Regions from separate parts of the Acidilutibacter cellobiosedens genome, predicted to be linked through region 1. Evidence: a T-box and tRNA genes for the amino acid it is inferred to sense, from the RefSeq annotation. Region 1 holds a T-box; the other holds one or more tRNA genes.
The links. The T-box of region 1 lies ahead of serS (serine--tRNA ligase). A T-box ahead of a tRNA ligase gene usually reads a tRNA of that ligase, here a tRNA-Ser.
Positions count from the first base shown of each region.

Region 2: it encodes a tRNA-Ser, which carries the amino acid that the T-box ahead of serS (serine--tRNA ligase) is inferred to sense. The anticodon was not compared.

Region 1 is NZ_CP035282.1:1,998,570-2,007,627, forward strand. It holds gene EQM13_RS09665 (zinc-dependent alcohol dehydrogenase) at 141-1,025, opposite strand; gene EQM13_RS09670 (cytochrome C biogenesis protein) at 1,451-1,789, shown strand; gene EQM13_RS18230 (DUF6019 family protein) at 1,898-2,041, shown strand; gene serS (serine--tRNA ligase) at 2,058-3,341, opposite strand; T-box leader at 3,401-3,603, opposite strand; gene EQM13_RS09680 (coiled-coil domain-containing protein) at 3,672-8,102, opposite strand; gene EQM13_RS09685 (DUF6063 family protein) at 8,071-8,838, opposite strand; gene EQM13_RS09690 (replicative DNA helicase) at 8,828-9,058, opposite strand, start outside.
Region 2 is NZ_CP035282.1:2,528,016-2,541,939, forward strand. It holds tRNA gene EQM13_RS12185 (tRNA-Phe) at 1-63, opposite strand, end outside; tRNA gene EQM13_RS12190 (tRNA-Ile) at 68-144, opposite strand; tRNA gene EQM13_RS12195 (tRNA-Pro) at 180-253, opposite strand; tRNA gene EQM13_RS12200 (tRNA-Val) at 266-338, opposite strand; tRNA gene EQM13_RS12205 (tRNA-Trp) at 362-436, opposite strand; tRNA gene EQM13_RS12210 (tRNA-Ile) at 455-531, opposite strand; tRNA gene EQM13_RS12215 (tRNA-Pro) at 567-640, opposite strand; tRNA gene EQM13_RS12220 (tRNA-Val) at 653-725, opposite strand; tRNA gene EQM13_RS12225 (tRNA-Trp) at 749-823, opposite strand; tRNA gene EQM13_RS12230 (tRNA-Ile) at 842-918, opposite strand; tRNA gene EQM13_RS12235 (tRNA-Ser) at 935-1,025, opposite strand; tRNA gene EQM13_RS12240 (tRNA-Ser) at 1,038-1,127, opposite strand; tRNA gene EQM13_RS12245 (tRNA-Lys) at 1,137-1,212, opposite strand; tRNA gene EQM13_RS12250 (tRNA-Gln) at 1,231-1,308, opposite strand; tRNA gene EQM13_RS12255 (tRNA-Arg) at 1,316-1,392, opposite strand; tRNA gene EQM13_RS12260 (tRNA-Gly) at 1,403-1,476, opposite strand; tRNA gene EQM13_RS12265 (tRNA-Tyr) at 1,495-1,580, opposite strand; tRNA gene EQM13_RS12270 (tRNA-Thr) at 1,581-1,656, opposite strand; tRNA gene EQM13_RS12275 (tRNA-Asp) at 2,209-2,285, opposite strand; tRNA gene EQM13_RS12280 (tRNA-Val) at 2,350-2,425, opposite strand; tRNA gene EQM13_RS12285 (tRNA-Glu) at 2,432-2,506, opposite strand; tRNA gene EQM13_RS12290 (tRNA-Met) at 2,594-2,670, opposite strand; tRNA gene EQM13_RS12295 (tRNA-Leu) at 2,686-2,772, opposite strand; tRNA gene EQM13_RS12300 (tRNA-Asn) at 2,786-2,860, opposite strand; rRNA gene rrf (5S ribosomal RNA) at 2,864-2,980, opposite strand; rRNA gene EQM13_RS12310 (23S ribosomal RNA) at 3,045-5,976, opposite strand; tRNA gene EQM13_RS12315 (tRNA-Ala) at 6,018-6,093, opposite strand; rRNA gene EQM13_RS12320 (16S ribosomal RNA) at 6,178-7,707, opposite strand; gene EQM13_RS12325 (selenium metabolism-associated LysR family transcriptional regulator) at 8,027-8,941, shown strand; gene EQM13_RS12330 (aminopeptidase) at 9,056-10,477, opposite strand; gene EQM13_RS12335 (response regulator) at 10,491-11,150, opposite strand; gene EQM13_RS12340 (sensor histidine kinase) at 11,147-12,313, opposite strand; gene EQM13_RS12345 (chemotaxis protein CheW) at 12,330-12,788, opposite strand; gene EQM13_RS12350 (hypothetical protein) at 12,987-13,388, opposite strand; gene EQM13_RS12355 (LacI family DNA-binding transcriptional regulator) at 13,366-13,924, opposite strand, start outside.

The DNA.
Region 1 (9,058 bases):
AAATATTGCGCAGCATTGTTTTGGCATACTGTCAAGGGTGGCGGTGACTGCCATGAAAATATATTTTTGCAATTTCCCAGGTTCTATTCAGCCTGATTTTTTTATTCTTGTTTTTCATAGGCTACTTTACACTATCTTTATTAGGGTATTATGGCATATTTAATGCCTTCCTGTCTGCCAATACTCTCCAGTGCATCAATTGTTTTTGATAATGGATATTCTCCCGTTATGAATTCACTTCCGTCAACCTGCCTTGTTGCAAGAATATCAAGAGCTTTTTTTATATGATAAGGGGTATGGTGATATACAGCTTTTATCTTTATTTCTTCATAATGAAACTTGACGCAATCAATTTTAAAATAAGTTCCTTTCTTCGTCCCTCCAAAAGTGAGTACCTGTCCACCCGGCCTTATCATATTTATTGCATTTTCCCAAGCTTCGGGATATCCAGTTGCCTCTATGGCCACGTCAACACCTTTTGATTCCTCCGTTATGTCTTTAATTCTTTGAGGATAATCTTTATAGGACGCGTTTATTGTTTTTACTGCTCCAAATTTTTCGGCTTGTTTCAGCCTATATTCCGAAAAATCGGCAGCTATTACTCTTGCCCCCTTCAAAGAAGAAAGTTTTACAAACATCAATCCTATGGGACCACATCCTATAACTGCTACTGTATCACCTAATTTAATATTGATTTCATCTATTCCGTGAAGTACGCAAGCAAGAGGTTCGACCAAAGCTGCTTCTTTATAATCAAGGTCATCGGGAATATGAAGATAGTTATATTTTAATATTTGACTCGGAATCACTATATACTCGGCATATGCCCCGTTTAAATACTGAAGATTCTCACATAAGCTATACTCTTTCCGTTTGCAGAAATAGCAGTGAAAGCAAGGGACTGAATTAGCTCCAACGGCTCTGTCTCCCACTTTAAAGTTTTTTACATTTTTCCCTACTTCAACAGCATTATATTGGCAAACGTTTGTCCAAACCGGATTTATAAAAATTTTTTTATTATTCAATATAACAGACTATTTCATTTAATGCCAATGTTATATAATTGTCTATTATATAAAAAATCTTTCATAAACCTTATAAAACAAGTATAACGATGTAAAAAACCATGTTTTAAAATATTCATCTCATTTGCTTTATAAAACAAATGAGATGAATGGTCTTGATTGTATATTATCTTTAATGCATTTATCACCATTTTCTGACACCTATTAATCTTTTTTCTGACAGCCATATTGATTTTATTTGGCAGTCCAAATATCACAATATTAAGATTCCCAGCATAGTTGCAGTTTGTCAGTATTTTCGGAATATCTATGGTTTTTACATTGCTTTCTTTCTATTTATTGTTTATACTGGTATGGAATAAAAAAATGAGATTTAGCAGTTGAGTTATACAGTTCTAATCATATTTATATTGAGGGTGATAAAAATGGATTTTTCAAAAGTTAAAATAGAAATATATGTCCCGCAAGAATATATTGAAAGTTTAAGGGATGAGCTGACGAAAATCGGAGCTTGCCAAATCGGAAAATATGATCACGTTATTTCCTTTTCTAATGTACAAGGTTATTGGCACCCCTTGCTTGGAAGCAGTCCTTTTAACGGAGAAGTTGGTACCATAAATTTCGGTTCCGAATGTAAACTGGAAGTCCGCTGTCCAATTACGAAAGTTAAGGATGCAGTAGCTACAATTAAAAAAATTCATCCTTATGAGGAACCTGTAATCAATATTATTCCTCTGATAAATGATATGTTTGAAATTGAATAGCTTCATAAAATGAACAGAATATGGAATAAAGTATTTTAATCATTGAATTTTACTATATTTTGAGATAATATGTAATTAATCCATATTATAAAAGCGGAGGAGAAAAATATGGGAAATTCAACTATATTAGGTTCATTAGGCTTAGGGCTAAACATAGGTTGGGATTTAATAAAACTGGCCATTTTATATTTTGTAATAAAATATGCAGTTAAATCCGCTATAAATGAAAGTCAAATAAAAAGCAGGCAGTAAGTCAAACTGCCTACTTTTATTTTTTTATAACTTCTTTCCCGCCCATATACATTTGAAGAGGCTTAGGAATTGTAACGGAGCCATCTGCATTAAGGTTGTTTTCCAAAAATGCTATCAGCATACGGGGCGGTGCGACTACTGTATTATTAAGAGTATGTGCAAGATAGTTTCCCTTTTCTTTACTTCTAATACGAATACCAAGACGACGCGCTTGTGCATCTCCTAAATTTGAACAGCTTCCAACTTCAAAATATTTTTTCTGACGGGGTGACCAGGCTTCCACATCAATACTTTTTACTTTTAAATCTGCTAAATCACCTGAACAGCATTCTAAGGTACGTACGGGAATGTCCAAAGAACGGAAAAAATCTACTGTAATATGATATAATTTTTCAAACCACTGAGGACTTTCTTCCGGCTTACAAACTACAATCATTTCTTCTTTCTCGAATTGGTGAATACGATATACCCCTCGTTCCTCAATACCATGAGCACCTACTTCTTTTCGAAAACAGGGAGAATAACTGGTTAATGCTTGAGGAAGCTGTTCCTCATCTAAAATTGTGTCAATAAATTTTCCAATCATGGAATGTTCGCTTGTTCCGATTAGATATAAGTCTTCTCCTTCAATTTTATACATCATATTTTCCATTTCTGAAAAACTCATAACTCCGTTTACCACATTGCCACGTATCATGAAAGGTGGAATATAGTAGGTAAAACCTCTATCAATCATAAAATCCCGTGCATATGAAAGAATGGAGGAATGAAGACGGGCAATATCACCGCAAAGGTAATAAAAACCGTTTCCACTGGTTTTTCTTGCACTATCAAGGTCTATTCCATTAAGTCTTTCCATAATATCAACATGGTATGGTACTTCAAAATCAGGAACAATGGGTTCTCCAAACCTTTCACGTTCAACATTTTCACTGTCGTCCTTTCCGATGGGTACGGACGGATCTATTATATTTGGAATAACCAACATTCTTTCCCGAATTTGACTCTCAATATTATCTTCTGACGTTTTCAAATCAGCAAGTTCCTGTGCAATATCTTCAACTTGTTTTTTCTTTTTTTCAGCTTCTTCTCTTTGCCCTTTGGACATTAAAGCTCCAATCTCTTTGCTAATAGAATTCCTCTGACTTCTGAGAAAATCACTTCTTGTTTTTGTTGCCCTGAATTGTTCATCTAATTTTATTACTTCATCTACCAATATAAGTTTTTCATCTTGAAATTTTTTTCTGATATTTTCTTTTACTATTTCAGGATTTGCCCGCAAAAATTTAATATCTAACATTTTTCTCCTCCTCATATACAGTATTTTAAATAAAAAAACCTCCCAATCTCATATAATAAATATGGGACGGAAGGATCCGCGATGCCACCCAAATTGTCAGCCCATAAGGCTGACCACCTCTAAAACGTGCAATAAAGGACACATTCCTTCGATTTTTCATCGACAGCTCTAAAAGTGGAAAGGCTTAAATTCTAACCGGTTCGCAGCAAACACCAGCTCTCTGAATAGATTTATAAGCCGAAGTTTTTATCATCGCTCATATATATTTTTGTATTACTAAATTATATCTATTATATACAATTCGAAAATAATTTACAAGTAAAAAATCTTCTAAAACATGGTAAGCTGTTCTTTTTCTCCGAGTCTCGATAAAACCTGGGGATCATTATCTTTAAAAAAAGCATACTTTATCTCTCTTTCTTTAGTGAATATCTGAGTATCTTTGTCTAAAGAAGGACGAAGTCTGCAACTGTACACTATTGGAAAATAATCTCTTATATATTTTCCTTCGCTGTGAGCAGTCAAAGCTATTATTTGAAACCCCAACTGTTCGGCAATAAAGAATACGGGATCCAAAACATGGTTACTTGAAGCTTCTCCGAACGGATTATCCAATATAACCGTACGGTTCCTCTTTTGTTCGAAATTTATACTCTGCTTTTTTTCAGCAAGATAATTCAATATCCCCAAAAATAAAGTCATATTTTTACTCCATTTTTCCCCGCCGGACCAAGAATTCGTTTTTTCCCAAGACACGGGAATACTATTTACCTTACCGTCATTCGTAACTTTTCTGCATTTTACTTTTATTCCGTCCCCTGCCATAAGGGCTTTCATAAGCTGCTTGGCTTGAAATTTATCTTCTATATATTTTCTTACGGAAGACTTATCTTCTTTTCCCTCTTCATCCTTAAATTCATTGCTTTCAATATCTTTAATCATAATATTTATATAATTTCTTATTTCTTCCTTCCCAAATTCTTCTTTCCATTCCGGAACGTCAATTATATATATTTTTTTTGATTTGTCGTCTACCTTTATCCTCGTCTTCTTAGAAATAGACCCTATTTCCTGAGCAAGGGACTTTAAATAAGAATTAAGATATTTCACAAACTGGCTTATCTCCTTATCATGCTCCATCATATCCATTTCCAATATATTTACGGTTTTGTCAATTCTTTTATCTATGTTTTTCTGCCATTCAATAATATCATCATATTTATCTTTATATTTAATCCCCCATAACGCCATGTTTTTCAATCTGGGTTCGCTTATGTGTTCACTGCAAAACATCTCAAAGTCCCGTTTTTCTTTATCTACTTTAATTATATTTTCCTCTGTTTCCTTTTTTATATTTTCAAGGGAGTTCAAAACGAGACTAACATATTTCATTCTATCATAAGGAAGCCCTTGAATCATATCATCGGATAAACCTAAGGATATGACATTATCAGACAGATATTCGTATTTTTCATTTTTCAGCCTCAAATTATTCAAAACTTCTTCTATTGATTTTAGTTCTTTATCCCATTTTTCTTCCATGGAATTCAAATAATCAATTCTCTTACCCAATTCGATCTTCTCATCATCTATCTCTTTCTTCACATTTCCCAAGGAATCGGTAAATTCCACTATCTTATCATAAACCTTAAAATAATCTTCTTCTTTGACTTCATATTTACTTTTAATATTCTGATATTTTTCTTTAAATCTATTTAATTCTTTTTCTTTTTTATCCAGCAGGGGAGAAAGAACTTTTATACTTTTAATCAAATCCTCGATTTCGGCTTCTCCGTATATGGGAAATTCCATATCCTTTTCTGACTGATATTTGGCACGTAAAATCAAATTCTTTAAATCCTTCCGATGCTCTTCTTTTGCATCAGAAATTTTCACTATATTATACGATATATTTTCTCTGTCCTTCTGCTTCTTATTTAATACATCTTTCAATTCCTTTCTTTCTCTCTTTAAAACTTCTATGGAAATCGGAGAATATTCGGGAACAAAATCTCTGACTTCCATATACAATTCGTCTTTGCTTAAAGAATCAATATAACCTTTAATCTTATTTAGTTCTAAAAGTAATTTTTCAGATATTCCCCTGTACCTTTCTGTTTCCTTTTTATTCTCTTCCTTTTTTTTATTGTTTTCCTCAATTTTAAAATCCAATCGGAATAAATCTTTTTTTATACCTTTCACGGAGTTTTTGAAATTTAAATACTTTCCGGCTTCCACAATATTTTTATTTAATACATTTTGTTCTTCTTGCAAATTGTTGATTTTATTTCCCGCATTTTTTATATCGTTATCTATCTGCAATACTCTTTTTTCTCCTTCTTCTATATTGCATTTTATCGTATTTATTTCCTCATCAGTATGTTTGTAATCCTCTTTTAACATAGTAAAATCCTCATAAGGATATTGGTCTAAAAATTCTTTTATTTTGTTTAAAACTTTAGTATACCTTTCCAACTCTGTTTCTTTTTCTTTCCTTGCCCGGGTAGCGCTTTCGGCTTTTTTTTGTCCTTCGGTTTTTTTAGCCTGAAAATCTTCTCTCTTTATATTATCCTTCCATACCGAAGGATAGAGAAAAATATCATTTTCTATTTTTCCTCCTTCCAAAAGGAGCTGTGCTTTGGATTGAGTCAAAATTCCAATGGGACAGCTGATTTTATCTATATTCCTTTTAAGTTTTTCATGTAATTTATTTTCACCGTTATCCGCAACAATTACGGATGATGCCCAATAAGGATAGTTCTGATAATACTCTGTTTCATCCTTATTCAAAACGGCAGCCGCCCTTCCGATATACTGAGCACCGGATTCCAAAAAAACGAAGTTATTCCTCCACTGATTTATCCATGAATCCAGCATGGGTTCGGCAGTAAAATACTCATTATCCTTATAATCATCGGAAAACCTGTGAGATATCCTTTCATTTATCAGAAGTTCTTCCCTTTCCCGCCTGATTCTCTCACATTTATCTTCTAAAGCCGCTACTATCTGTTCTTTTTTTATATACAAACTGTTTATATGCTCATAACCTGAAATCAGCTCCTTTATCTTGATTAACAATTCCTTTTCTTCATTTTCTATTCTTTCTATTTTCTCTCCCAAAACTCCCCTGTTATCTGAAAGCTGCTCCTGTTTTTCCCTGTAAGAACTTAATTCGGCATTGATACGGTTTTTCTCCTCATACATCTCTTTCAGCCTCTCACGGCGTTCTACTAAATCCTTTTCCAGAAAATTAATTTTATCCGTCCATTTAGGATACTGTTCTTCTATTGTTTCATTTTCGGAATTGGAAAGTATCTCGCTTTCAATATCTTTCATTTGTCTGCAGGAAAAGTTCAGCTCTCCCCTTAGATTCCCTTTTTTTTCAACAAGTTCCTCATACTCCTTGTCTAAAGAGTCCTTTTTTTCTCTAAGTATACGGAGATTATCATTACATTCCTCTCTTTTTCTATTCGCTTCATCTCTCTTCCCATTCAATTTATTAAATTCTCCGTCAAAATATCCACTAACAGCGGATGAGTTGATTCTCAATTGTTTTTCTGCTTCATCGGTCTTTTCATCTTTTTCCAACATATCAAGCTGTTTTTTATAGATCAAAATCTCGTCTTCATCATCCTTGATCTTTTTTTTCAATTGAGCAATCTCTAAGTTTTCCAGCCTTCTTTCCTTAGCCGAAAATTCGTCTTTTTGCACCTCGTAATCTCTGAGACAGTTGTTATATTCGTTCTCATCCTTTTCTAATTCTTGCTTTATGCATTCCAAATAATAGGAATATTCCTTCTGAACTAATTTTTCATTTGTACTCTTCCAATCATTCTGTGCTTTTTCTACATCTTTTAATTCCTTATCCGTCTTTTTATGCTCATCAAGGAAAAATTCATAAAGGGCTTTTCCCTCTCCTTTTTTCTTACCGAATTTTTCAAGAGAATAATAATATTCCTTATATACTTCAACGTATTTTCTTATTCTATCCTGAATAAGTTTACTTTCATCTATATTCTTTTTCAGATAATTATGTTGCTTGAAATGTTCCCTCTGATTTTCAAAAGTATCGGCAAAATCCTTCATTCCGTTTCCCGCCAGGGCTTCTTCGGCAACGGGAATCAGGAGCCTGTCGACTAAACTTTCGGTAGTTTTGCAGCCGTCAAAAAATTTCTCCACCCCTCCCTCTTCTCCGTTTATCAATGATATTCTTCTCCATTCCATAGGAATTATCTTAAAATTTTCTTCTATATATTTTTGATATTCTCTAATTGTAGAAAATCTCTTGGCATTTACATGCTCCTTGCTCATATATTGATAATAATCATTCATTTCTTCTCTTCCCGCAGGGCGTTTATTCCCATTTGAAGTATTTCTGACAAAAGGGATATTTTCGATTGAATTGCTGTCACTACTTCCGTATTCATAAACATATCTGTAAGAATCCAGCTTACCGTTAACTAAAAACAACGTTACTGCAGTTAAGGCATATCTTCTGGGTCTTTCGTTTAATATCCATTCTACGGCTATATGAGCGGGATTGCCTTCCAAAGACAATGTATCCTTTATTTTTCTTTCCGCTAAATCCGAATGAGGAAGAATTGCCTGCAAAACGGTTTGTATAAAAACTGTTTTCCCGCCTCCGTTTTCTAAAAGAATTGCTCCGTTATTGCCTTCAAAAACAAAGATGTCATCGTTGTATCTTTTGGAACCTCCCTCATATACGACATTAGTGAACCTTATTTTCGATATGGACGGCATTTTTTCTCTCCTTTCCTTCTCTTTCCGCTTGATACATAAAATCTAAAATTCCTCTGTTGAATTCATATTCCATATAGTATTTTTGAACAATTGTCTTGGCTTTCTCCGTAAGTTCTATTTCGTCATTTCCTATATCAGTTATAAGCCCTTGATTTTCCAAAAATCTTTTCACCGTATTTAAAAAGCTGAGCCTGCTGACGGTCCTGGCATCTTGGACTTTTACGTTTTCCCTCAAATCATCCATTGCTTCCCACTTTTCCACTATTCCCACCCAATTATATTCGCTATCCTTCTCAATCTTTTTCAGCTCATCTTTGTCTATTTCCTTAATTGAGGAAATATGATTATTTAGAGAAGAAAGCCATTCCTTCATGGGTAAAAAATTCCTTGTTGCTTCGGTGCTCTGATAGCTGTCGTAAAATTCCCCGAATAAAACGATTATAGCCACATACATAAGATATATATCCAAGTTTACTGCTCTCGAAGGTAGATACTCTTTTTTAATCTCTTCATTTGATACATGAAATGGTGAAAGAGGTTCCGTTGGAACCAAATATACATATTCTCCCGCAGGTATAACAGTACACCCCACAACTGATGAAAATTGATTTACTAAGTCTCTTACCTTGTCATCGGTTATATAAAGCCTCATTTCATCTTTCTCGCAAAAACCGTTGGCTGCAAGGTAAGAATATATTTTAAACGCATTCAAAACTTCAACATCCCTATATTCCATCTGTATTCTCCTCTAATCTCATAACCATATTCTTTATTGAAAATCTTTTATTGCCGTAAACTATTCCGTCCTTCTCAACTACAGTTAGTTTTATCCTTTTACCTTTAAAGATTTCAAATGCATCCTTAAACAATTCATTGTTATCATATTCTGTGTCATTCAAAATAATAGGGGATTTCTGATGAAGTATTATCCAAAAATCATAAAAACTCCTGTGATT
Region 2 (13,924 bases), 530 kb from region 1:
CGGAATCGAACCACCGACACGAGGATTTTCAGTCCTCTGCTCTACCTACTGAGCTATCTGGGCAAAATGGTGGGCCTTCAGGGACTCGAACCCCGGACCTGCCGGTTATGAGCCGGACGCTCTAACCTACTGAGCTAAAGGCCCTCAATTTTTGAAAAATAATCATATAATTCTTCTAATCGGAGTGGTGGGATTTGAACCCACGGCCTCATGGTCCCGAACCATGCACACTACCAAGCTGTGCCACACCCCGCTATCTTTACAGTGGGTACAATAGGGCTCGAACCTATGACCCCCTGCTTGTAAGGCAGGTGCTCTCCCAGCTGAGCTATGCACCCTAATCCTAATAATTGTTTACTATTGGCAGGGGTGGCAGGATTTGAACCCACGACATTCGGTTTTGGAGACCGACGTTCTACCACTGAACTACACCCCTTTATAACAAATATAAAAATGGTGGGCCTTCAGGGACTCGAACCCCGGACCTGCCGGTTATGAGCCGGACGCTCTAACCTACTGAGCTAAAGGCCCTCAATTTTTGAAAAATAATCATATAATTCTTCTAATCGGAGTGGTGGGATTTGAACCCACGGCCTCATGGTCCCGAACCATGCACACTACCAAGCTGTGCCACACCCCGCTATCTTTACAGTGGGTACAATAGGGCTCGAACCTATGACCCCCTGCTTGTAAGGCAGGTGCTCTCCCAGCTGAGCTATGCACCCTAATCCTAATAATTGTTTACTATTGGCAGGGGTGGCAGGATTTGAACCCACGACATTCGGTTTTGGAGACCGACGTTCTACCACTGAACTACACCCCTTTATAACAAATATAAAAATGGTGGGCCTTCAGGGACTCGAACCCCGGACCTGCCGGTTATGAGCCGGACGCTCTAACCTACTGAGCTAAAGGCCCCTATTCTTTTACTCTTTGGCGGAGAAGGAGGGATTTGAACCCTCGCACCCCGTAAAAGGTCTACTCCCTTAGCAGGGGAGCCTCTTCAGCCACTTGAGTACTTCTCCTTACAAGCTAAATGGCGGAGAGGGTGGGATTCGAACCCACGCGGGCCAAAGACCCAAACGGTTTTCAAGACCGCCCCGTTATGACCGCTTCGGTACCTCTCCAACAATATATGGTGACCCATCGGAGACTCGAACTCCGGACACCCTGATTAAAAGTCAGGTGCTCTACCACCTGAGCTAATGAGTCATAATAATTTTATAATTTTGGCTGGGGTGGCAGGACTCGAACCTGCGGAAATGCTAGAGTCAAAGTCTAGTGCCTTACCGCCTTGGCTACACCCCAAAATTAATGGTGCACCTAGGAGGATTCGAACCCCCGGCACACGGATTAGAAGTCCGTTGCTCTATCCACCTGAGCTATAGGTGCTAATTTCTTCTGGAGCGGGTGAAGGGAATCGGACCCTCGCAACCAGCTTGGAAGGCTGGGGCTCTACCACTGAGCTACACCCGCACATATATTATTTTTTCATGGTGGAGGGGACTGGATTCGAACCAGTGAAAGCTCAGCTAACGGATTTACAGTCCGTCCCCTTTGGCCAACTCGGGAACCCCTCCTGGAGCTGGTGAGAGGACTTGAACCCCCAACCTACTGATTACAAGTCAGTTGCTCTACCAATTGAGCTACACCAGCAGATTTATTAAATTTCTGCCTTAAAACTACAACACTGCTTATATTAACTGTTCCACTAAGCGATTCACTCCAAATCGAAATACACGATTTGGGTTCTCTGCTTATACCAATTGAGCTACACCAGCAGATTTATTAAATTTCTGCCTTAAAACTACAACACTGCTTATATTAACTGTTCCACTAAGCGATTCACTCCAAATCGAAATACACGATTTGGGTTCTCTGCTTATACCAATTGAGCTACACCAGCAGATTTATTAAATTTCTGCCTTAAAACTACAACACTGCTTATATTAACTGTTCCACTAAGCGATTCACTCCAAATCGAAATACATGATTTGGGTTCTCTGCTTATACCAATTGAGCTACACCAGCATGTTTATTAAATTTCTGCCTTAAAACTACAACACTGCTTATATTAACTGTTCCACTAAGCGATTCACTCCAAATCGAAATACATGATTTGGGTTCTCTGCTTATACCAATTGAGCTACACCAGCATGTTTATTAAATTTCTGCTTTCGATTTCATCATTTGTTATATTGTTTTTAATGGCGACCTGGATGGGGATCGAACCCATGACCTCCAGCGTGACAGGCTGGCATTCTAACCAGCTGAACTACCAGGCCGCATTTTACTTACCATCATTTATATATTATTACTTCTACTCACTTTTGCCACTACATTTTTTATTGGTGGGCACAATAGGGCTCGAACCTATGACCCCCTGCTTGTAAGGCAGGTGCTCTCCCAGCTGAGCTATGCGCCCTCCTTTTGGTGACCCTACCGGGATTCGAACCCGAGTTACCGCCGTGAAAGGGCGATGTCTTAACCGCTTGACCATAGGGCCTCAATAGTTACATATATTTTATTATATTGATATCATAGAACAGAAAAAAATAATAATTTAATTTCTTTATTATTCTATTTTTATAAATGGTTGCGGGGGTTGGATTTGAACCAACGACCTCCGGGTTATGAGCCCGACGAGCTACCAGACTGCTCTACCCCGCGATATAACCACCCTAATGCCGGGAACCGGAATCGAACCGGTACGATCTTTTAAGGACCGCAGGATTTTAAGTCCTGTGCGTCTGCCTGTTCCGCCACCCCGGCTTATCTTTTCTTTTGGCTCTTGGGGTGGGGCTCGAACCCACAACCTACCGGTTAACAGCCGGTTGCTCCGCCATTGAGCTACCCAAGAATGTTCTGGCAACGTCCTACTCTCCCAGAGCGTTTCCACTCAAGTACCATCAGCACTGAAAGGCTTAACTTCTGTGTTCGGTATGGTTACAGGTGTTTCCCTCTCGTCTTTGTCACCAAATACTTTTTCCTTTTTTCCTTTTACTTCCTTACCCTTTTCCCTGAAAACTTTGAAGAAGAATCTTTAGGTCAAGCCCTCGACTTATTAGTTTCTCTCAGCTTAAAGTATTACTACTCTTCCACCTGAGACCTATCTACCAGTTCGTCTTTCTGGTGTCTTACCTCCTTTGCGGAGTGGGAAATCTCTTCTTGAGGTCTGCTTCGTGCTTAGATGCCTTCAGCTCTTATCTTTCCCAGACTTAGCTTCTCAGCTCTGCCTCTGGCGAGACAACTGATTCACCATCGGTCTGTCCATCCCGGTCCTCTCGTACTAAGGACAGCTCCTCTCAAATTTCCTGCGCCTGCGACGGATAGGGACCGAACTGTCTCACGACGTTCTGAACCCAGCTCGCGTGCCTCTTTAATGGGCGAACAGCCCAACCCTTGGAACCTATTTCAGCCCCAGGATGAGACGAGCCGACATCGAGGTGCCAAACCTCCCCGTCGATGTGAACTCTTGGGGGAGATAAGCCTGTTATCCCCAGGGTAGCTTTTATCCGTTGAGCGATGGCCTTTCCACTCGGTGCCACCGGATCACTAAGTCCAAGTTTCCTTCCTGCTCCACCTGTATGTGTCGCAGTTAAGCTCCCTTCTGCCTTTACACTCTTCGTACGATTTCCAACCGTACTGAGGGAACCTTTGAGCACCTCCGTTACTCTTTGGGAGGTGACCGCCCCAGTCAAACTGCCCAACTGACAGTGTCCCTGTACTGGCTTCACAGTACTTGGTTAGAATTTCAATATCATAAGAGTGGTATCCCACTTTTGACTCCATAAATGCTGGCGCACTTACTTCTCTGCCTCCCACCTATTCTGTACATATGATATCAAAATCCAATGTCAGCCTACAGTTAAGCTCCATGGGGTCTTTCCGTCCTGTCGCAGGTAACACGCATCTTCACGTGTACTACAATTTCACCGGATCCCTTGTTGAGACAGTGCCCAAGTCGTTACACCTTTCGTGCGGGTCGGAACTTACCCGACAAGGAATTTCGCTACCTTAGGACCGTTATAGTTACGGCCGCCGTTTACTGGGGCTTAAGTTCTAAGCTTCGTATTTCTACTGACTCTTCCCCTTAACCTTCCAGCACCGGGCAGGTGTCAGCCCCTATACTTCGTCTTTCGACTTCGCAGAGACCTGTGTTTTTGGTAAACAGTCGCTTGGGCCCTTTCACTGCGGCCGGATTATTTCCCAGCCGTTTGGCCTTCTCTTCTTCCGGCACCCCTTCTCCCGAAGTTACGGGGCTATTTTGCCGAGTTCCTTAACAAGGGTTCTTCCGTGCGTCTTAGGATTCTCTCCTCGCCTACCTGTGTCGGTTTCCGGTACGGGCAATCATATACTCGATAGTGCCTTTTCTTGGCAGTTTGGATTCGGATGCTTCGCTACTTCTTTTTTCGCTCCCCATCACCTCTCATAACTCTTTCACGGTTTTCCCTATGAAAGCTTACTTCAGGCTTAGACACACTTTTCCATCTGTGTGCTCATCTTATCCTCCTGCGTCAGCACCTCTCTCTAACGCATATTCTTGGTACAGGATTCTCAACCTGTTGTCCATCGCCTACGCCTTTCGGCCTCGGCTTAGGTCCCGACTTACCCTGAGCGGACGAGCCTTCCTCAGGAACCCTTAGGCTTTCGACGGGCAAGTTTCTCACTTGCCTTTTCGCTACTCATGCCAGCATTCTCTCTTCTGTTTCGTCCACTACTCCTTTCGGTATAGCTTCTTCCTCACAGATTGCTCCTCTACCGATATTTCTATCCCACAGCTTCGGTGTCAGGTTTAGCCCCGGAAATCTTCGGCGCAACGTCACTTGACCAGTGAGCTATTACGCACTCTTTAAATGTATGGCTGCTTCTAAGCCAACATCCTGGTTGTCTCCGTAACTTCACATCCTTTGCCACTTAACCTGCACTTTGGGACCTTAGCTGGTGATCTGGGCTCTTTCCCTTTTGACTACGAAACTTATCTCCCGCAGTCTGACTCCTATTTCTATGAGTATGGCATTCGCAGTTTGATAGGTTTTGGTAACACTTTGTGCCCCTTTACCATTCAGTGCTCTACCTCCATCTCACTTTCCATAAGGCTAGCCCTAAAGCTATTTCGAGGAGAACCAGCTATCTCCGGGTTCGTTTGGCATTTCACCCCTACCCACAGTTCATCCGATAGTTTTTAAACACTAATCGGTTCGAGCCTCCACGGAATTTTACTTCCCTTTCACTCTGACCATGGGTAGCTCACCCGGTTTCGGGTCTACTATATGCAACTTTCGCCCTATTCAGACTCGGTTTCCCTACGGCTCCGCAGCTTCACTGCTTAACCTTGCTGCATATCGTAACTCGCTGGCCCGTTCTACAAAAAGTACGCAGTCACACTTTCTAATAGTGCTCCTACTGCTTGTAGGCATAGGGTTTCAGGTTCTTTTTCACTCCCCTCCCGGGGTTCTTTTCGCCTTTCCCTCACGGTACTATTCCTCTATCGGTCATCGGTTAGTATTTAGCCTTGGGAGGTGGTCCTCCCTGCTTCCCACCGGATTTCTCGTGTCCTGTGGTACTCTGGTTCACAACTGTCGAGTTTCTTTGTTTCGCCTACAGGGCTTTCACCTTCTCTGGCGGAACTTCCCAGTCCCTTCGGCTGCTTTTCTTCTCTCCTTATGTTGTGTCCTCAACCCCGAAGGTTTAACCCTCCGGTTTGGGCTCTTTCCTTTTCGCTCGCCGCTACTCTGAAAATCGATTTTTCTTTCTCTTCCTTGGGGTACTTAGATGTTTCAGTTCCCCCAGTCTCCCTTCATTCACCTATTTATTCAGTGCATGATGCCTGAGGTTTGCTCAGGCGGGTTCCCCCATTCGGATATCTCCGGATCTATGTCTGTTTGCGACTCCCCGAAGCATTTCGGCGCTTACCCCGTCCTTCTTCGGCTTCCGATGCCAAGGCATTCACCCTATGCCCTTATTTGCTTGACCTACTTCTTTTCTTCTTCTTTACTTTTCAGTTCTCAAGGTTCTGGTGGAGATGAGGAGATTCGAACTCCTGACCCCCTGCTTGCAAGGCAGGTGCTCTCCCAGCTGAGCTACACCCCCAAAGAGTTAAAACCATATTATATTAATATTTCCTATTAATATATTATTTATAAATTAATACAGTGGGAATTAAATTCTCCTTAGAAAGGAGGTGATCCAGCCGCACCTTCCGATACGGCTACCTTGTTACGACTTCACCCCAGTCATTAACCCTGCCTTCGACGGCTGCTCCCCTTTCGGGTTCGCTTACCGGCTTCGGGTATTGTCAACTCCCATGGTGTGACGGGCGGTGTGTACAAGACCCGGGAACGCATTCACCGCAGCATGCTGATCTGCGATTACTAGCAACTCCAGCTTCATGCAGGCGGGTTGCAGCCTGCAATCCGAACTGGGATCGGCTTTTTGGGATTTGCTTCGCCTTACGGTGTCGCTTCCCTCTGTACCGACCATTGTAGCACGTGTGTAGCCCAAGACATAAAGGGCATGATGATTTGACGTCATCCCCACCTTCCTCCGATTTATCACCGGCAGTCCTTTTAGAGTCCTCAGCTTTACCTGTTAGTAACTAAAAGTAAGGGTTGCGCTCGTTGCGGGACTTAACCCAACATCTCACGACACGAGCTGACGACAACCATGCACCACCTGTCTCCTCTGTCTCCTAAAAGCCATATATATCTCTATATACTTCAGAGGGATGTCAAGCCTTGGTAAGGTTCTTCGCGTTGCATCGAATTAAACCACATGCTCCGCTGCTTGTGCGGGTCCCCGTCAATTCCTTTGAGTTTCAATGTTGCCATCGTACTCCCCAGGCGGAGTGCTTATTGCGTTAGCTGCGGCACTGAGCTTTGACACCCAACACCTAGCACTCATCGTTTACGGCGTGGACTACCAGGGTATCTAATCCTGTTTGCTCCCCACGCTTTCGTGCCTCAGCGTCAGTTTAAGTCCAGAGAGTCGCCTTCGCCACTGGTATTCCTCCTAATATCTACGCATTTCACCGCTACACTAGGAATTCCACTCCCCTCTCCTTAACTCAAGCTGAACAGTTTCATATGCTTATTAAAGTTAAGCCTTAACCTTTCACATCTGACTTGTTCAGCCGCCTACGCACCCTTTACGCCCAATAATTCCGGACAACGCTCGCCCCCTACGTATTACCGCGGCTGCTGGCACGTAGTTAGCCGGGGCTTCCTCCTCGGGTACCGTCATTATCTTCCCCTAGGACAGAGCTTTACGATCCTAAAACCTTCTTCGCTCACGCGGCGTTGCTGCATCAGAGTTCCCTCCATTGTGCAATATTCCCCACTGCTGCCTCCCGTAGGAGTCTGGACCGTGTCTCAGTTCCAATGTGGCCGTTCACCCTCTCAGGCCGGCTACCCATCGTCGCCTTGGTAGGCTTTTACCCTGCCAACCAGCTAATGGGACGCGAGGTCATCTCACACCGATATTCTTTAACTTACTCTGCATGCGCAGTGTAAGTATCATAGGGTATTAATCCCGGTTTCCCGAGGCTATCCCCTTGTGCGAGGCAGATTCCTCACGCGTTACTCACCCGTCCGCCGCTAAGGAATACGTATTCTTCCCGAAGGCTTCCTAAGTATTCCTTCGCTCGACTTGCATGTGTTAAGCACGCCGCCAGCGTTCGTCCTGAGCCAGGATCAAACTCTCAATTTAAAGTTTGCCTTTGCTCTTATCAAACACTAACTTCTTTTTTACAACTTGTTTTTTACTCAAATTTATTCCCACTGTTTAATTTTCTTGGTTCATTGTTGACCTTCTTACTATAGCATAAACAGCTCTCTTTGTCAAGGCCAACATTCTTTATTTTTTATGATTTACAATTGATGCTCTTTTTTGTGACAACTATTTTAATATACCAGCTTAAAATTCATTTGTCAATAGAAAATTAAATTTTATTATTATTTTTTTACTTTAAAAATATACTCATTATCTGATAATATATAATTAGAATTTGAAGAAAGCGGTGATCTTTTTGGATTTAAGACAATTAGAAACTTTCATAGAAGTTGCAAATTTGAAAAGCTTCTCAAAAGCTGCCGATAAATTGTACATTACTCAGCCCACTGTAACAAACCATATACAAAACTTAGAAAAAGAGATGAAAACTTCTCTTATAAATCGCTCTGGCAAAAATATATCATTGACTCCTTCTGGAACCATATTATATGAATATGCTATTAATATAATTAATTCATGCAAGATGGCTAAATTCAAATTGGAATCCTTCAAAGGTAAAATACAGGGACATTTAGACATCTTTTCAAGTACTATTCCCAGTAAATATGTACTTCCAAACATTGTATATAATTTTCTTTTAACATATCCTGATGTAACTTTCTCCTTAATATCCAAGGATTCTAAAAGTATTATAAAAAGTATCCTGGAAGGGCAGAGCGATTTTGGAATAATAGGGACGAAACACTGTGCTAACCAATTAGAATATATTGATTTAATGGAAGATAACCTTTTTTTAATTACTCCTAACATCAAAAGGTTTTCTTGCCATAACTATTCTACATTAGAAAAAAATATACTCTTAAAAGAAAAGATAATAATGAGAGAAAAAGGTTCGGGTGTAAGAGAATTAGTAGAAAGGCAGATGGAACTAAATTTCTTAAATTTAAAGCAACTAAATATAATAGGATACGTTGAAGATACGGAAATAATAAAAAAACTTGTTTCCTTAGGAGCAGGAATAAGTTTTCTTTCGGAAATATCTGTAAAAGATGAAATTCAGCAAAAAAAAATTAAAATATTCAACATTGATGGATTCAATCTTAATAGAAAATTTTATTTTGTATACCATAAAACCAGACATCTATCACCTTTAAGCGAAGCCTTTAAAAATTTTACCTTAAATTATATAGCATCCAATATTAATAATTAGTAAAAAAATATATATAACTGAAAAAGGGGCCGGTACATAATCGGTCATTATTAGTTGTACCAGCCTTTTTATTTATTGAAATCTCAAGTATTTAAAGCATATTGGTTTCAACTTTTATTTAGACAAATAAAAATATTTATATCCCTTGTAAGTTTCATAAACGTCCCCTTTACTTACTATCTCATAAGGAGCATGCATACTCAAGACAGGAACTCCGCAATCCACTACATCCATTCCATAATTAGCTAAAATATATGCGATAGTTCCTCCTCCTCCTTGATCTGTTTTACCTAATTCTCCTGTCTGCCATACGACTTTATTTTCATCAAATATTCTGCTTACATAACCGATAAATTCTGCATTTGCATCATTAGAACCACCTTTTCCTCTTGAGCCGGTATATTTAATTAAACTAATACCATTACCAACTACGGCAGAATTGTTTTTCTCAAAAGCCTCCGGATAATTCGGATCAAATCCTGCTGCAACATCAGCAGACAACATTCTTGAATTTGATAACGTCCTTTTAAATTTAATTAAGTTTGAATCTTTACCTAAAATTTCTGCTACTGCATTTTCAAAAAATTGAGAATGCATTCCGGTGCTGCCTACACTCCCGATCTCCTCTTTATCCACAAATAAACCTACGGATGTTCTTTCCGGGATATCCATATCTAATATTGCCTTTAGAGAAGTATATGCACATACTCTATCGTCATGACCATAAGAAGATATAAGACCTCTGTCCAATCCTACGTCTCTTGCCTTGCCTGAAGGTACCGCTTCTATTTCTGCCGTCAGAAAATCAGATTCGGTTATTCCATATTTCTGGTATAAAGTATTCAATATATTAAGTTTTATTTTATTATCCAAATCCTTCTCCTTATAAGGAATACTTCCTGCAATAATATTAAGCCCTTCTCCTGCTATTCCTTCGTCAAGAGTCTTAGCCATCTGGTCTTTAGCCAAGTGAATTAATAAATCCGTTATTAGAAATACAGGGTCCTTTTCATCTTCTCCTATTTCAACTTCTATTTCTTCCCCATTCTTCTTAATTACAATTCCATGAAGAGATAAAGGAATGGAAACCCATTGATATTTCTTTATTCCGCCATAATAATGGGTCTTAAGCAAAGCTAAATTTGAATCCTCATAAAGAGGAGCTTGCTTCAAATCAAGCCTTGGCGAATCTATATGAGAGCCGATTATATTCATTCCCTTTTCCATATCTTCCTTTCCTATGACAAAAAGTGCTACTCCCTTATTTTTATTATTAAAATAAATCTTATCTCCGGCTTTTATCTTCTTTCCAGTTTCTAATATTTTTTCTAATGGTTTAAACCCTTTTTCTTCAGCCCTTCTGATTATCTCTTTAGTTGCTTTTCTTTCAGTTTTTCCGACATTTAAAAATTCTTTATAATCCTCACCCATTTGAAAGATCTTGTTGAACTCATCTTCTTCAACATACTCCCAAGTATTTTTATGTTTTAAGAATAATTCCTCCTGAAGCATTTTCCCTTTACTCTTTTCACTCATTTAAATCCCACCTTTATATTTTCTTTATATTATTTTTATAAGCAAATATGGCTGCTTGGATTCTATCATTTACTTTAATCTTCTTAAATATATTAGAAACATGATTTTTAACAGTTTTTTCGCTTATGTATAATTTATCTGCTATCTCTTTATTGTTAATTCCTTCTGCCAAAAGGGTGAGAACTTCATATTCTCTTCTGGTTAAAGACTTAATCTTAGCTAAATCTTTATTCTCCTCTCCTTTTGAATTAATCTCATCAACAAGCATCGAAGCAATACTGGGCTGTATATAAGTCTTACCGGCATAAACGTCTTTAATGGCTTTGACCAAACTGTCCGAATCAGAATCTTTTAAAATATATCCATTTGCTCCAATTTTCATAGTCTCAAAAAGATATTCCCGAGCATCATGAATAGTTAGCATAATAATTTTAGATGTTTGTCCCATATCTTTCAATCTTCTTAATACTTCAATTCCATTTAATTTGGGCATATTTATATCCAATAATATAACATCAGGCTTACATTCTACTGCCTTCTTTATGGTCTCTTCCCCGTCTCCGGATTGAGCGATAACTTCAATATTATTTCCCAGCTCTAACAATTGCTTCAGTCCCTCTCTCATTAAAACATGATCGTCTGCTATCATCACTGTTATATTCTTACCTTTCATACGTATAGTTCCTCCTCTACAAATGGTATATAAAAATAAAGTTTCGTTCCCTTCCCTGGAGACGACTTAATTTGTAATTCACCATCTAATAATTCAATTCTTTCACGCATACTTATTAATCCAAATCCATTTTTCTTCGGCTCATATTCAATATGTTTATTATCGCAATCAAACCCAACTCCATTATCCGAAATAATTACATTTAATCTTGACTTTGCCTTCTCTACCATAATAGAACAAATACTTGCCTGAGAATGTTTTTTGACATTGGCCAGAGCTTCTTGAATTACTCTAAAAACCGCAACTCCTATAGTCGAATTAACATCGCTTATGTCGCCGATAACGTTTAACTTTACAATTATACTGTTTTCTTTCATATAATTATATATATATCTCTCCAACGTCGGCTTCAATCCTAAGTCGTCCAAAGACATAGGTCTTAAGTCATAAATTATTTTTCTTACATCTTTAAGGGTTTCTCTTACTATTGTTTTCAAGTTGCCGAGTTCAACCTTTGCTCTCTCTTTATCTAAATCCTGTAACTTTTCACACAGCTCTGCTTTTATCAAAATATTTGCCATGGATTGAGCAGGCCCGTCATGAATGTCTCTTGCGACTCTTTCCCTCTCTTCTTCTTGTCCTTCGATTATTTTAATACCTAAATATTGACGTTTCCCCAAGTCATCTATAGTTAAAAGGATTTGATCGGTATTTTCTTGAAGATATTTTACTGCAACTCCGATTTTTTTATTTACATTATCTGCCTTTTTCATAATGTCAAGATTGGCCTTAAGTCTTAATTCATACTCATATCTTCTTTCCAGCAAAGTTCTTTCTTTTTCTCTTAAGAGAATAAGTTTTATTCTTAAATCATTTGCTTCTTCATAAGCATCCTTTATATCCTGCTCACTATATATGTCAAAATTTTTACTAACGGTAGCAAGCTTAAACCTGGCCTTTCTTTCTTCAATTTCAGCAAAATCTACTTCCTTGGTTGTATTATCCACCAATTTTTTTATATCCGATAGTTCTTCTTCTATCCTTGTATATTCCTTTTTGATATTTTCCGATATATCAATTATTTCCTCTCTTCCTGTTTCAATAGCGTTAATTGTTTGATGAAATACATCATTGATCCTCTTTATGTTTAAAGAATCACTCATTACATACACCTCTAAACTAAATTTTCATCTGCTCTATTTCACTTTTTTCACTATCATTAAGAACTTTTTCTAAATCGATAATAATTATAAGCCTTTCTTCACTTAATTTTCCCACCCCTATTATATATTTTCTATCTATACTTGAAATAATATCCGGTGCAGGATCAATCTCATTGTCATTTAACCTTACCGTTTGAGATGCCTCATCTACTACAAACCCTATTTGTTTTTCATTAAGATTAATAATAATAACTCTGGTATCAGCATTAATTTCCGTATTCTCAAGATTAAACCTCTTCTTTAAGTTAATTATAGGTATTACTTTACCTCTATAATTGATTATTCCATCAATAAACTTAGGAGTATTGGGAACTTTCACCGTTTCTTTATAAGATCCTATTTCTTTGACATTCATAATATCAATTCCATATTCTTCTTTTCCTAATTTAAAAACTACATATTGATTTTCTGACATAAATCTTCCCTCCTATTCTAAATATAATATATTTCTACATTTTTCTCATTTATCCTTCTATATAATAAATATAATCTTTAGTACCTACTATTGAAATTGCAGGACTATTTTCCATTATTTGTAATTAAAATCAAAAATAATAGAACCCTGATTACTACTAAATATATAATTAAAAAGTACACAATGTGTACTTTTTAATTATATAAAAATAAGCATAAATAAAGACGCTAAAAAATCAATAACCCCTATTATCATAAATATCTTATTTAAAACCTTGTACAATTCTTTGCGAAATTTAAGATTGTCATGCATTCTTACCTTAGAAATAGTTTTATCATCAAATCGAGTTTGCCTCAACTCATCTATTGAAATCTCCCCTTCTGATTTTTTTACAATCTTCTTATGGAGAGACCAAGATTGTAATTCAAACACAACCCCAACTACCAAAAACACCATTGAGACTATAAAAAAATTATTACTCAATCTTGTAGAAAAACCTGTTTCTTTATTGATAAATAAGGATAAGAATAGCACCACTGCCATATCTATGGATAATAATATAATTATTAATTTTTTCCTATTCTGCTTGTATTTTTCCACAGCTTTCCCTCTTCTTTATTTGAAATGGCAATTTAATATTGCCCTTATCAAACTTTTCTTCCTTAAGTTCTTTAATGATTTTTCTTATTGCCACCGCTCCAATATCGTAATAGGGTTCTTTAATCGTAGTAAGTTTAGGTCTAAGAATCTGACTTATTTTAATGTCACCGTAGCCTGCCACAGAAATATCATCGGGTACCTTTACTCCGCAATCGTAGAAATAATTAATCAGCCCTATAGCAAGCTCGTCATGACTTAGGAATACCGCTGTAGCATCATATTTTTCTACTAAATCTTCAACTTCCTTGCCTATATCATATCCGTCTTCAATGCTACATCCTTTTGCAAAACAGATTAATTCGTCTCCCTCTCCAAATTCATCAATGGCCTTTTTATATCCTTCAATTTTGAACTTTTCCAATGAATATTCTTCGTTTTCATGAGTGCTGACATAAATAATATTTTTATGTCCCAAACTGATTAAATAATTAGTCATCTCATAACTTGCATCTAAATCGTCTATGGATACCGTAAGG